DNA from 2 places in the Paenibacillus sp. EPM92 genome. Region 2 is predicted to be linked to the other one. Evidence: riboswitches for the same ligand, from Rfam matches in the RefSeq annotation. Region 2 holds a riboswitch; the other holds the start of a gene.

Region 1 (5,834 bases), on a different contig from region 2:
GGTGTTTCGTCAAAGTCCTGCGCCGGGCACTCCGCTCCAGAAAGGCGACAATGTATCGTTCTGGGTAAGCAAAGGGCCTTAAGCAGACGAAGAAGGACGGGAATTCCGGGCGTCAAGACGCACCGGATATCCCGTCCTTCTTCTCTTTGTCGATCGCTTCAGACATTGTTTTATCGGTTAGATGGGCGTAAATTTGTGTCGTTTCGGGCGAGGCGTGACCGAGCTGCTCCTGCGTTTTGTACAGATCGTTGCGCAAGTAATAGTCCGTCGCGAACGAATGGCGCAGTTTATGAACCGATAAGTAAGGTTTGCCGAATCTTTTGGCATATTTGATCACCATTTCCTGAATCGCCCGTTTGGTCATACGCTCGCCTTCCTGTCTGCCGTTAGCCAAAGCAAGGAAGAGCGCCTTCTCGCGTTTCGGCGCTTTGTAGACAGAGCTGCGAAGCTCCAAATAACAGGCCAGATCATCTACCGCGTCCTGCCGGAAATAGACGGGCGTTTTGAACGTCTCGTCGTTCTTGCCTTTGCGGAACGCATAAATAAGCTTCTTCTTCAAATCGACGTCCTCGACGTTCAGGTTAACGACCTCCGACACGCGCAGTCCGGAGTTGAGGATGAGGCTCACGAGACAGGCATCGCGTGTTTTATTGATCTCGTAAGCATAGGTCGCCTGCTTGTTCGATGCCACGTCTTGGCCGTAGCCCGTCTTCACATAGTCGATAAACTCGGCGATCTCCGCCTCCTGCAGCAGCTTGCCTTCGAGCTTGGCCGCCGAGTCTTTCGGTTTATGCGTCCGTTTAATTTCCACCTTCGCCATGACATTGCGCTTGAGCAGCGGGTAGAAATTCTCGTCCTCGGCGATTTGACTCAAATAATGAAACAACGAGCGCAGCGAGGACAGCTTGCGGGAAATGGTCGTTTTCGAATTGGCGTTCGTTTTGCGCATGGCGAGGAACATCTTGTAATGATCGATGCTCTCCATATGCAGCCGCTCGAGATCGAGGAGCGGCACATCTTTCATTTGTCCGGCCGTACTCAACCCTTCGGCGAGCAGCCAGCCGAAGAATGTCTCGTAATCCCTCACATATTCGAGCAGGGAAGAGGGAGACAAGTCGGGCAGTTTATAATTAATGAATTTCTCCACGTACCAGGGCATCAGCGGGATTTTTTTCTCCAGCTCCAAACGGTCTTTGACTTTGATTACGTTCATCGGGCCACGCTCCTTAACTGCCTGTATTCAGCAATTAGTTAACATAATTATAATTATGTATTGTTTTGTTGGTTGACAGCTGCTTGAACCGATCGCTGTACCCGTTATTTTATCACAATTGCAGGAAATCGGTTAGATATGGGGGTTGAATTCACAGGCAGGTTCGTGTACATTAAGGCTAGTCTTACACAAGTGCATATTGTGGGAACAGGTGCTTCAACTTCAGGTTGAAGCTTAATAGGGAAGTTCGGTGCAAATCCGATGCGGTCCCGCCACTGTAACAGCGTAGTTCGCAGCCACGAAGCCACTGATTCGCAACCGGATCGGGAAGGCAGCTTGCGGGCGTCGATGCTGGTAGCCAGGAGACCTGCCTGTTCTGACGACACTGATATACCTACGGACGATAGGGAGGTGTTAGGAAGCTGCTGCGATCGGTTTTCGTACGGAGGGTGAATGGCCCCTTTCGTTCCGAAAGTTTATCAGGATAAGAAGCATTTCTAACCGTCTACGGTTGGGAATGCTTTTTTTGTTGCACAAATTCATGGGAGGGGATTAAATGAAATCATCCAAAGTCTTGTCAATGATCGCGGTTATCATCGGATTTATCGTTTATTTTGTCGTGAACGAGCCGCAATCTGCTAATGCGATGCACATCATGGAGGGATTCTTGCCGCCAGGATGGGCGATCTTCTGGTGGGCGGTGTTTATCCCGTTCTTCGCGCTCGGCGTCCGCGCCATTGCCCGGATCACGAAGACGTCGCCGGAATTGAAGCTGCTGCTCGGTCTGGCGGCTGCGTTCACGTTCGTACTGTCCGCCTTGAAGCTTCCTTCGGTTACAGGCAGCAGCTCTCATCCGACCGGAACCGGTCTCGGCACCGTGATGTTCGGGCCGCTGCCGATGAGCGTGCTCGGTTCGATCGTTCTGCTGTTCCAGGCTTTGCTGCTCGCACACGGGGGATTGACGACGCTGGGAGCCAATGCGTTTGCGATGGCGGTTGCCGGCCCGATCGTCGGGTTCTTCGCCTACAAATTCATGGTGAAGACGACGGGTAAAGAAGTGTGGGCCGTCTTCACGGCAGCCGCTCTAGCCGATTTGTCGACGTATTTGGTAACTTCCGTGCAGCTGGCTCTGGCGTTCCCTGCTGCAGAAGGGGGCGTTGCCGCCTCGTTCATGAAATTTTCGGGTATTTTCGCCATCACGCAAGTACCGCTTGCGATTAGCGAAGGACTGTTGACTGTGCTTGTCTGGAACTGGCTGCGGTTGCACCATGCGGAAGCTTTGTCGGTTGTGCGGCATACAACGAAAGGAGTCGATCATTCATGACCAAAAGGATGAAAAACGGGCTGCTTATCGCCGGCGTCGTGCTGCTGAGCACGCTTCCGCTGCTTCTTGTCGACGGAGAATTCGGGGGAGCCGACGGGGCGGCCGAGGATATGATCCGCCAGCTGTCGCCGGCCTACGAGCCTTGGTTTGCTCCGCTGCTGGAGCCGCCTGCGGAAACCGAGAGCATGCTGTTCGCTTTGCAGGCCGCCGTCGGCGCTGCCGTGATCGGGTATACGGTCGGGCTTTATAAAGGAAAAGCCGCGAAATCTAAAAACCGATGATCCATACGATCGATAGCTTGTCGTATACCAATAAGCTGCGGCACGTTTCCCCGATGTGGAAATGCGGATTTGCGGCCGTGCTGCTGACGCTTGCGTATACGGCGCAGCCTGTGGTTCAGGCTGTGATCTTCTGTTGGATGCTGGTCTGGACGGTCGGTTACGCGGGTATCCCGTTAAAGACGTACAGCTGGTTGTTCGGCGCATCGTGCTTCTTTTATGTGACCAGCTTGCCGGCGTGGGTAATCGAGGCGGCTTCGTCCGCCGCAAGCGTCCGGCCGGATGCGCTGCTGGCTGTTCCGGTATTTCGCGGGTGGTTGTATATTTCACCGGCGGCCTTGGTTCAGGCGGTGGAAGTGTTCGTGCGGATAGCCGCCTGTGAAGCGTGTTTGCTGTTCATCGTCTTCACGATTCCGTTCCCGGAATTGATGCAGGTGATGAAGCGGCTTCGCATGCCTCAAGCCGTGCTTGAGCTGATGGTGATTACCTACCGGTTCTTGTTCCACCTTTCGGATGCCGCACAAGGAATGATCGCCGCGCAGCGGGCACGGGGCGGACACGCAGGCTTCTGGCGCACGCTGCGGGACGTCGCGGCCTTGCTCGTACAGCTGTTTGCCAAGACAATGCACCGTTATCGGGGGTTGTCACAGGGTCTTATGTCGCGGGGATTTACCGGAGAGCTTCACTTTATGCCTTACGAACCTAAGCCGATTCCAGGACGTTACGGAGCCGAAGGCATTCTCGGTGCTGCGACGCTCGCGCTGCTCAGTATTTGGCTTCGAGTGGGGGGAGTGTGAGAGGATGAAGCCGATATTGGAAGCTTCAGATGTCACGTTCACGTACCCGGGCGCTCAAACGCCCTCTCTGCGTCAGCTGAATATACGTATACCTGAAGGAAAACGCACGGCAATTTGCGGACCTAACGGCTCGGGCAAATCTACGTTCTTCCTGCATGCCGTCGGTATTCACCGTCCGAAGTCCGGAACGATGCTTTGGAAGGATGCGCCTTACGTTTATAAGAACGAAGACCTGCAGCGGCTTCGCCGGCAAGTCGGTCTTGTGTTTCAAGACCCGGAGCAGCAGTTGATCTTACATACGACTTACGAGGACGTATCGTACGGGCTGCGCAACGCCCGTCTGGAGGAGCAGGAAATACGCCGGCGCACCGAACGCATGCTGGATGTGATGGGGCTTACGCCATGGGCGGAGACTCCGCTTCATCAATTGAGTCTGGGTCTAAAAAAACGCGTCGCCTTAGCCGGCGTGCTCGTGCTTGAGCCTGAGCTGCTGCTGCTGGACGAGCCGACAGCCTATCTGGATCGTCGTTCGGAGCATCGGCTGGTGGAGGAGTTAAACCGGATTCATGGACAAGGGATCACCGTGGCGATGGCCACCCATGATTTGAACATGGCCTATGCGTGGGCCGATTGGATCCTCGTCATGTACGAAGGAGCGTGCGTCATGGAAGGTACGCCGGAGCACGTGTTCACGGAAGCCGACGTGCTGGCCGCTTACGGATTGGAGCTGCCGGCGCTCGTTGAGCTGTGGAAGGCGCTGCCCGCTGACAGAAGACTCGGTGCCAAGCCTCCGAGGGACATCGCCGCATGGAAGGCGATGCAGGAGACGTGGCGCTGAGCCTGGTCTTGCGCTAGAGGGTCGTCGAACCGTTAGGGGCGGCGGCCCTTTGTCGTTATGAGATGAGGAGATTAACGTTTGCTCTTCTTGCGCTGTGCGATTTCTTCCGTGACGATATAAGCGAGCTCGTCGTTGCCAAACAACGAGAGTACGCCGAGCAGCGTCTCATCCCCAATCTCCTCCGATTCTTCCTTGGGCACCGTTAATTCGACCGCTTGTCGGAGCGCTTCATTGCCTTCTTGCTGCGGATACGCGCGCAAGTAAATATCGAAAGGGTCCAGATTGTGATTGACGCACCACTGCGCGAATACGAGGATCATCATTTGTTCGTCGCGCTGATAATTGCGGATGATTTGCTCTTCCAATTCTTTGCGGCTCATTGAAAAATCTCCTTCTGGCGGGTAATATGGATCATTATAACGAAAGTTCGGGTGAGTTCACAATGATCATGAATGAAAAGATAAAAGCGTCCGAAGTTCAATTGACCGGTATCAACGGCGAGGAGCTGGGGATCGTCCCCACCTCGGAAGCGCTCGCTTTAGCCCGCAAGCTGAAGGTCGATTTAGTATGCACTTCGCTGATGAGCAGCCCGCCGCCCTGCAAGCTAATCGGCAAGGGAGCGGCCAAACAGGAAGAGCAACAAGCCCGCAAACGCGAACGGGAGCCGAAATTCAAGGAAATCCGTCTAACTGCGCACATCGAAGAGCATGACTTCGACACGAAGAAGCAGCAGGCGGAACGCATCCTGAAATCCGGCGATGCCGTGCTGGCGGTCGTTCGTCTTCAAGGAAAGGAAGGTCCGAAAGCGAAGGAGCTGCTGCAGTCGCTGCTGCAGGAATTGAAGCCGTACGGACGCCCCAAAACCGGGATTCAGCTGAGCGGCAAGCAAGCTGCGGTACAAATCGACCCGATACTGTAGGGGCGATTCTTTTTGAAATATAGTATACATAATATATATTACGTAATCTAATTTGCGAGTTATCGGTTTGTTTCCATTAAGTTAAGTTCGGAACACGGAAATGAATAGGATCATGGATACATAGAATGATACCAAGCACGCAATAAGATCTTAGTGTTTGGTGGAGGTTCTGGTCTTGGACAAAATGATACCTAAAACGATACAGGCGTATGAGTACGTGAAGAGCGGCTTGAAAACGGGGAAGTGGTTGTTTGGCGATGAATTATTGGTCATGGATATTTCGAAAGAAATGAATTTTTCACGAAGACCGGTCATTGATGCCTTGAAGAAACTGGAGATGGAGCGTTTTGTAGAAATCATCCCGCAAACGGGCTGCCGCGTCGTCAATTGTACCAAAGAGCAGATGGTTAACCATTTTCAAATCGGAATGTGTCTGGAAGGACTTGCAGCCGGACTGGCCGCACG
Region 2 (5,834 bases):
TTTCGTCGTCGCAACAAATAAGCGAAGAACGGCGCGCCCATGAATGCGGTCACCACGCCTAGCGGAATCTCCGTCGGACTAAGCAGCGTGCGCGCAAGCGTATCCGCGAGCAGCACGTAGATGGCGCCGCCTATCACCGATAACGGCAGCAGCAGGCGGTAATCCGGCCCGGCGATCAGCCGCAGCAAGTGCGGCACGAGCAGTCCGACGAACGCGATCACGCCGGAGACGGATACGGCCGCCGCCGTAATTAACGTGGAAGCGATCAATACGATCAGCTTGGTGCGCTCGATGTTGACGCCTAAGTATGCCGCTTGCCGCTCGCCTAGCGCGAATACGTTCATGGCCCGGCCGTAACCGGTCAGCACCGCTACGCCAATTACCAGGTAAGGCAGCAATATCAACGTATACGACCAACCGCGAAGCGCCAAGCTGCCCATCAGCCAGAATATAATTTCATTGATGACCTGCTTCGACATCGAGACCATCAGCGAGACTAGGGCCGACAAAAACGCCTGCATCACCACACCCGATAAAATCACCGTTTCGATCCGCAGCTTGCCGTCCGCTCTCGCCAGCATCAGCACGACCGCAAGCGTTAGCGTTCCTGTACCGAAGGCGACCGCCGGAACGCTCCATTCGCCGAATACATACTGCAAGCCGAATAAGATAAGAAAGGAAGCGCCGACCGACGCGCCCGAGGAAACGCCGAGCGTGTACGGATCGGCCAGCGGATTGCGCAGCACCCCTTGGAAAGCGGCGCCAGCCAGTCCCAAGGCCGCTCCGACGAGCATCCCGAGCACGACGCGAGGCAGCCTGACCTTCCACACGATTTGCTCCGAAGACGTTTGCCAATCTACCGTTAAGCGCCCCTCCATGCCAGGCAGGTGATGCAGCAATATTTTCCAGACGTGCACGAAAGGCACCTGCACCGAGCCGACCGATAATGAGACGGTTGCGGCTAACAGAAGCAAGACAAGGCAAGGTCCGCCCCATAGCATCAGCTTCCGCTTCATTAGTTCACCAGTTCCGGATAAATCCCTTTGGCGATTTCCTTCAAGCCTTCCGTAATTCGCGGACCCGGACGGCTTGTCGTATCTTTATCGATGCCGGCCAGCTTGTTTCCTTTCACCGCTTCGAGCTGATCCCAGCCGCTGCGCTCGCGAATGATTTGGTCGAGCGTTTTTTTCGACTTGTCGTCGATCAAATTTTTCGGATACAAAATGACCTGCGGGTTTGCGGCGATGACTTTCTCTTCGCTCAGCTTGACGTACCCTTTCTCCGATGCGTATACGTTGATCCCGCCTGCCGTCTCGATCAGTTCGCTCAAAAACTCGCCCGAACCGACGGTATAGCCCGGGGAAAATTCGATGAACACTTTTTTCCTCTGCTCCGGCTTTACTGATTTTACAGCGTCGACCACGCTTTGCCGATCCGCTTTCATTTGCTCGACGAGCTTCCGGGCTTCTTCTTGGCGATCGAAAATTTCGCCCATTCTCTCAATGTTCGCCAGGACGTCGTCCATCGTTTTCGGCTGTACCTGATACAGATTGATCTTCAGCTCGCGCAGCTTGTCCACCGTCGGCGCTTTCATGGAAACGCCGGTCAGAACAAAATCGGCGCCCGCTCCGATCAGCGCTTCTTCGTTCGGCTTCGTGATGCTGCCGAGCTTCGGCTTCGTCGCAGCTTCCGCCGGGTAATCGCAATAATCCGAGACGCCGACGATTTTACTCCCGAGTCCGAGCGCAAACAAGATCTCCGTTTCGCTCGGTGACGTCGAAGCGATCCGCTCCGGCGCTTTCTCAAACACGAATTCCTTGCCTGTCGCATCCTGCACCTTCAGCGGGTATGTCGTCCGCTTCGCTTGCTCCGTTCCTTCCTGCTGGCTGCTCTGCGCTTTCGGCGGGTCGACGAGCTGACCTTGGTTCGGCGCGGTCGCCTTACTGCCGCAAGCAGCCAATGCGGCCGCAAGCGCTAAGCTGACGACGGCCGTCGTCAGCTTTCGCAAGTGTCGTTTCGTGCTGGTATTCATCATCTTTTCTCTCCTTCATTCATCATTGGCTAGAACGTTCCCTTGACTGAACATACAAAAAAACCTCCGCCTGCGGACGCGAATCCGGAGCAGAGGGCATGTTTCAGACCCGATCCCGGGTCGTAAAGACCTGGGGCCGGAGCAAACCGCCGCTGCGCTCCTTTTCCGCGAAAGGAACAAGCGTATGAAGTTCGGGCAGGTTTCCTGGCTTCCGGGCTCCTTTCGGCGCTTTCTCGCCTTCCCAACCGGCAATTGCCGGCAAGTGGCTATCAGAGAGAGCTTATCGCCCGGTTACAGTGGCGGGACCGCGCCGGAATCGCACCGGCTTCCCTTTTAACCTGCGAACCAGCGGCTTTCGCCGCCCGCAGGCACCCGAACCTTTATTTAGAACAACGCCGCTTATTGCCCAATCGTTCAGGACAACGGCTATTTTTGCGCAATGTGCTTCATCACTTGCTTCGCTTTTTCAATATCCGGCGCATTTTGCGGAATGAACGCGTACAAGTCTTGGCCGCCCAGGCCCAGATCGGCGAACCATGTCGTCTTCTCGACCGGGATGCCGAATAAGTGCTTTTCGAGCTTGCCGTCCGGATTCCCGTCCACCGGCAGTTCCAGCACTCCGTCCGGGAAGTCTTCCGCCTTCGCCAATTCGTCGAGCGGCACGTATCCACCCTGCTTACCCAAGCCCCGGAATTGATCGCCGGGAAGGATGAGAATACCGTTACCGGCCGCCGCAACCTCAATGATCATCTTCTCGAGCGAAAACATCGGGGAGACCGCGACTGCCACCGTTGGGGCTTCTCCCACTTTAGACACAAGGGCCGCTTCAAGCTTCTCCGCCGCACCGCCCGGCATGCTTGTCGATGACATGATAAAAATCGGCACGTCCGCTTTCGTTCCTCCGCCGCCGCATCCGGCCAGAAGCATAAGGACCAACGCGATGACCAGCCAGCTTCCTTTCCTCAAATCCTTTTCCTCCCATTTGCCGCGTTGCATCAAAACATTCATCTGCTAGGTCTCTATCGACCTATCTTACCATACCCGAAAGGCTTGTATCAAAATATAAGGAATAACGAAAAGAAGCCGTTCAGGAACGGCTTCCACGATGACGATTCATATATTCATTAATTTTAATGTCCAGTTCCATGCTAATCTCGACGACTCGAGGGGAAGTTAACGTATTCCCGCTTTGGACTAACGATTCCAGCTCTTGTCGCAGACGGTAAATTTCATCTTCTAAAGACGTTGCGGATGAGTTTGTTTTCCGTTTACCAAAAATCCACTTGGCATTGCGATCGTTCTCTTGAATCCATACGACGTTCAAATACTGCCGAAGCCGATATTCCGGAAATGCCATCGTTCATCCCTCCCGTTCCCGATCTTTAGACCTATGGATAACAGCTTCATAAAGGATTTATCTATGAAACTTCCATACATCTAACATACCAGTTTTGGAGAAACTTGAAAATGACTATTTTTGTCGAACCTACAACTTTTTCATGAAATTTCCTATTCGATCGATCGCTTCCGTCAATTGACTGACCGAATAGGCGTAGGAACAGCGTAAAAAACCTTCGCCGCCCAGTCCGAACGCAGATCCGGGCACCGCCGCGACCTTCCCCTCGAATAAAAGGCGCTGCGCAAATTCCTCCGAGGTAAGGCCGGTCGCTTGAATCGAAGGAAACGCATAAAACGCTCCTTGCGGCTCATGGCACGGCAAACCGATCTGGCTGAAACCATGCACAACTAACCGCCTGCGCTGATTGTACGACTCCACCATCCGGTCCTTCTCCTCCAGCCCGTGCCGAAGCGCTTCGATGGCCGCCACTTGGCCCATTGACGGCGCGCACATGACGGTGTATTGATGGATTTTCAGCATGGCCGCAATCAAATCGCGGTGTCCGCAAGCATACCCCATCCGCCATCCGGTCATGGCGAAAGCCTTGGAGAACCCGCTAACCAGAATCGTCCGGTCGCGCATGCCGGGTATGGAGGCGAAGCTGACGTGCTTTTTCTCATACGTCAGCTCGGCGTATATTTCGTCCGAGATGACGATAAGATCGTGCTCCTCGACGATTTTGGCGATAGGCAGCCAATCCTCATAGGTCATGATGCCTCCCGTCGGATTGCTGGGGTAGCACAAAATCAGCACTTTAGAGCGAGGCGTGATGGCCGCTTTCAATGCTTCAGGCGTCAGCTTGAACTGATCTTTGGCGAACGTCTCGATCCCTACGGGAATGCCGCCGCCGATTTTCGTAATCGGGCTATACGAAATATAACAAGGCTCCGGGATCAGAATCTCGTCGCCCGGCGTAACCAACACGCGAAGCGCCAGGTCGATCGCTTCGCTGCCGCCGACCGTAACGAGCACCTCGTCCGTCGGTTCGTAAGGGACCTGGAACGAATCGTACAAGTATTCGGCGATAGCTTCGCGCAGCTCCGGCAAGCCGGAATTCGGCGTATATTTGGTGTTTCCCCTCTCCAGCGCATAGACGCATGCTTCTCTGACGTGCCAAGGCGTGCTAAAGTCCGGTTCGCCGACGCCAAGGGAGATGATATCTTTACTGCCGACAGTCAGATCGAAAAACTTGCGGATCCCCGAAGGCGGAATTTCGCGTACAAGCGGAGCAATATAGCTCGACATCGATTTCTTGGTTTGACTTTGACTTTGTTGTTCTATCATCGTTCACGACGTCCTTTACGGTGAGATTAGCAGACGGCTGTCGTCCTGATGATCCTCGAACGAAATCCCGTCCTGTTTATACTTTTTCAAAATAAAATGCGTCTTCGTCGACAGCACGCGATCGATCGGGGACAACTTGTTCGATACGAACGACGCGACTTCCTTGAGCGTCTTGCCTTCAATTTCAACAAGCAAATCGTACGCTCCCGACATCAAGTAAACCGACTTCACTTCCGGATATAAGTTAATACGCTCCGCTATGGCATCGAAACCGCGGCCGCGTTCAGGTGTAATCTGCACTTCGATTAAAGCGGTGACTTTCTCGCTATCCACTTTGGCCCAATTCACGACCGTCGCGTATTTTACGATAACGTTCGCTTCCTCGAGCTCGCGGATCGCCTCCGCCACTTCCGCCTCCGGTGCCGCAAGCATAGTCGCGATCAGGGCTGGTGTGCGGCGAGCGTCTTCCTTCAGCAGCTCAATGATTTTCATTTTGAATTGTTCCATGGACTCATCCTCCTGTTTAAACAAGAAACTATTTCTTCATATTACACCTATCGCACCCGCTTGGCAAAGCAAAAATAGGTGATTCCTCTTCGAGGTTCCGGGCGCAAAAAAAAGGCGTTCAGCTTCATTCCGCTGGACACCTGATATGGGCACTGGTAGGATTGGCGGGCTTGGCCGCTATGAATGAACGGACGACTTCGACGATGCAACGGGCAGCAGCTTACGCATATACATTTCAATCTCCCGGTTACGGTACTCCGGCAATATGGAAAATTCCATCTGCGAAGCGGCGTTATTGTCCGACAGCCGGCCGAGGCCAACTAATCGTTCTTGATCATAAGCGGCGATAATACGCCCGCTTTGACATATCGTTTCATATTCGAAGACCGGAAAGCCGTCGGCTTCTCCCGCCATAGAGTCGATCCATTGACGAAATTGCGCTTCACCCGGAAGCTCGTTATGCAGCGCGATTTTCATTTCGCGATTCTCCTCCCCTGATTCAGGACCGTAACATCCACCTGCTTTATATTGATTATTATACACATTATTGAATAAATATGCAAACTATCTGAATGAAAAATACCCGGCTTCTTAGCCGAGTATCTTTGTATT

The links. A riboswitch is a leader RNA that binds a small molecule or an ion and turns the genes downstream of it on or off. The one in region 2 is predicted to bind cobalamin.
Region 1: another riboswitch for cobalamin. It lies ahead of JMF85_RS17770 (energy-coupling factor ABC transporter permease); the one in region 2 lies ahead of JMF85_RS25835 (ABC transporter substrate-binding protein).

The regions. Positions count from the first base shown of each region.
Region 1 covers NZ_BCPS01000076.1:91,605-97,438, reverse strand. The annotation lists gene JMF85_RS17780 (PASTA domain-containing protein) at 1-82, shown strand, start outside; gene xerS (tyrosine recombinase XerS) at 113-1,213, opposite strand; cobalamin riboswitch at 1,406-1,602, shown strand; gene JMF85_RS17770 (energy-coupling factor ABC transporter permease) at 1,770-2,537, shown strand; gene JMF85_RS17765 (energy-coupling factor ABC transporter substrate-binding protein) at 2,534-2,818, shown strand; gene cbiQ (cobalt ECF transporter T component CbiQ) at 2,815-3,612, shown strand; gene JMF85_RS17755 (energy-coupling factor ABC transporter ATP-binding protein) at 3,617-4,450, shown strand; gene JMF85_RS17750 (hypothetical protein) at 4,522-4,830, opposite strand; gene infC (translation initiation factor IF-3) at 4,893-5,369, shown strand; gene JMF85_RS17740 (GntR family transcriptional regulator) at 5,554-5,834, shown strand, end outside.
Region 2 covers NZ_BCPS01000103.1:82,411-88,244, forward strand. The annotation lists gene JMF85_RS25830 (FecCD family ABC transporter permease) at 1-1,016, opposite strand, end outside; gene JMF85_RS25835 (ABC transporter substrate-binding protein) at 1,016-2,035, opposite strand; cobalamin riboswitch at 2,210-2,423, opposite strand; gene JMF85_RS25840 (hypothetical protein) at 2,459-2,998, opposite strand; gene JMF85_RS25845 (aspartyl-phosphate phosphatase Spo0E family protein) at 3,120-3,389, opposite strand; gene JMF85_RS25850 (aminotransferase class I/II-fold pyridoxal phosphate-dependent enzyme) at 3,519-4,715, opposite strand; gene JMF85_RS25855 (Lrp/AsnC family transcriptional regulator) at 4,731-5,222, opposite strand; gene JMF85_RS25860 (hypothetical protein) at 5,400-5,699, opposite strand.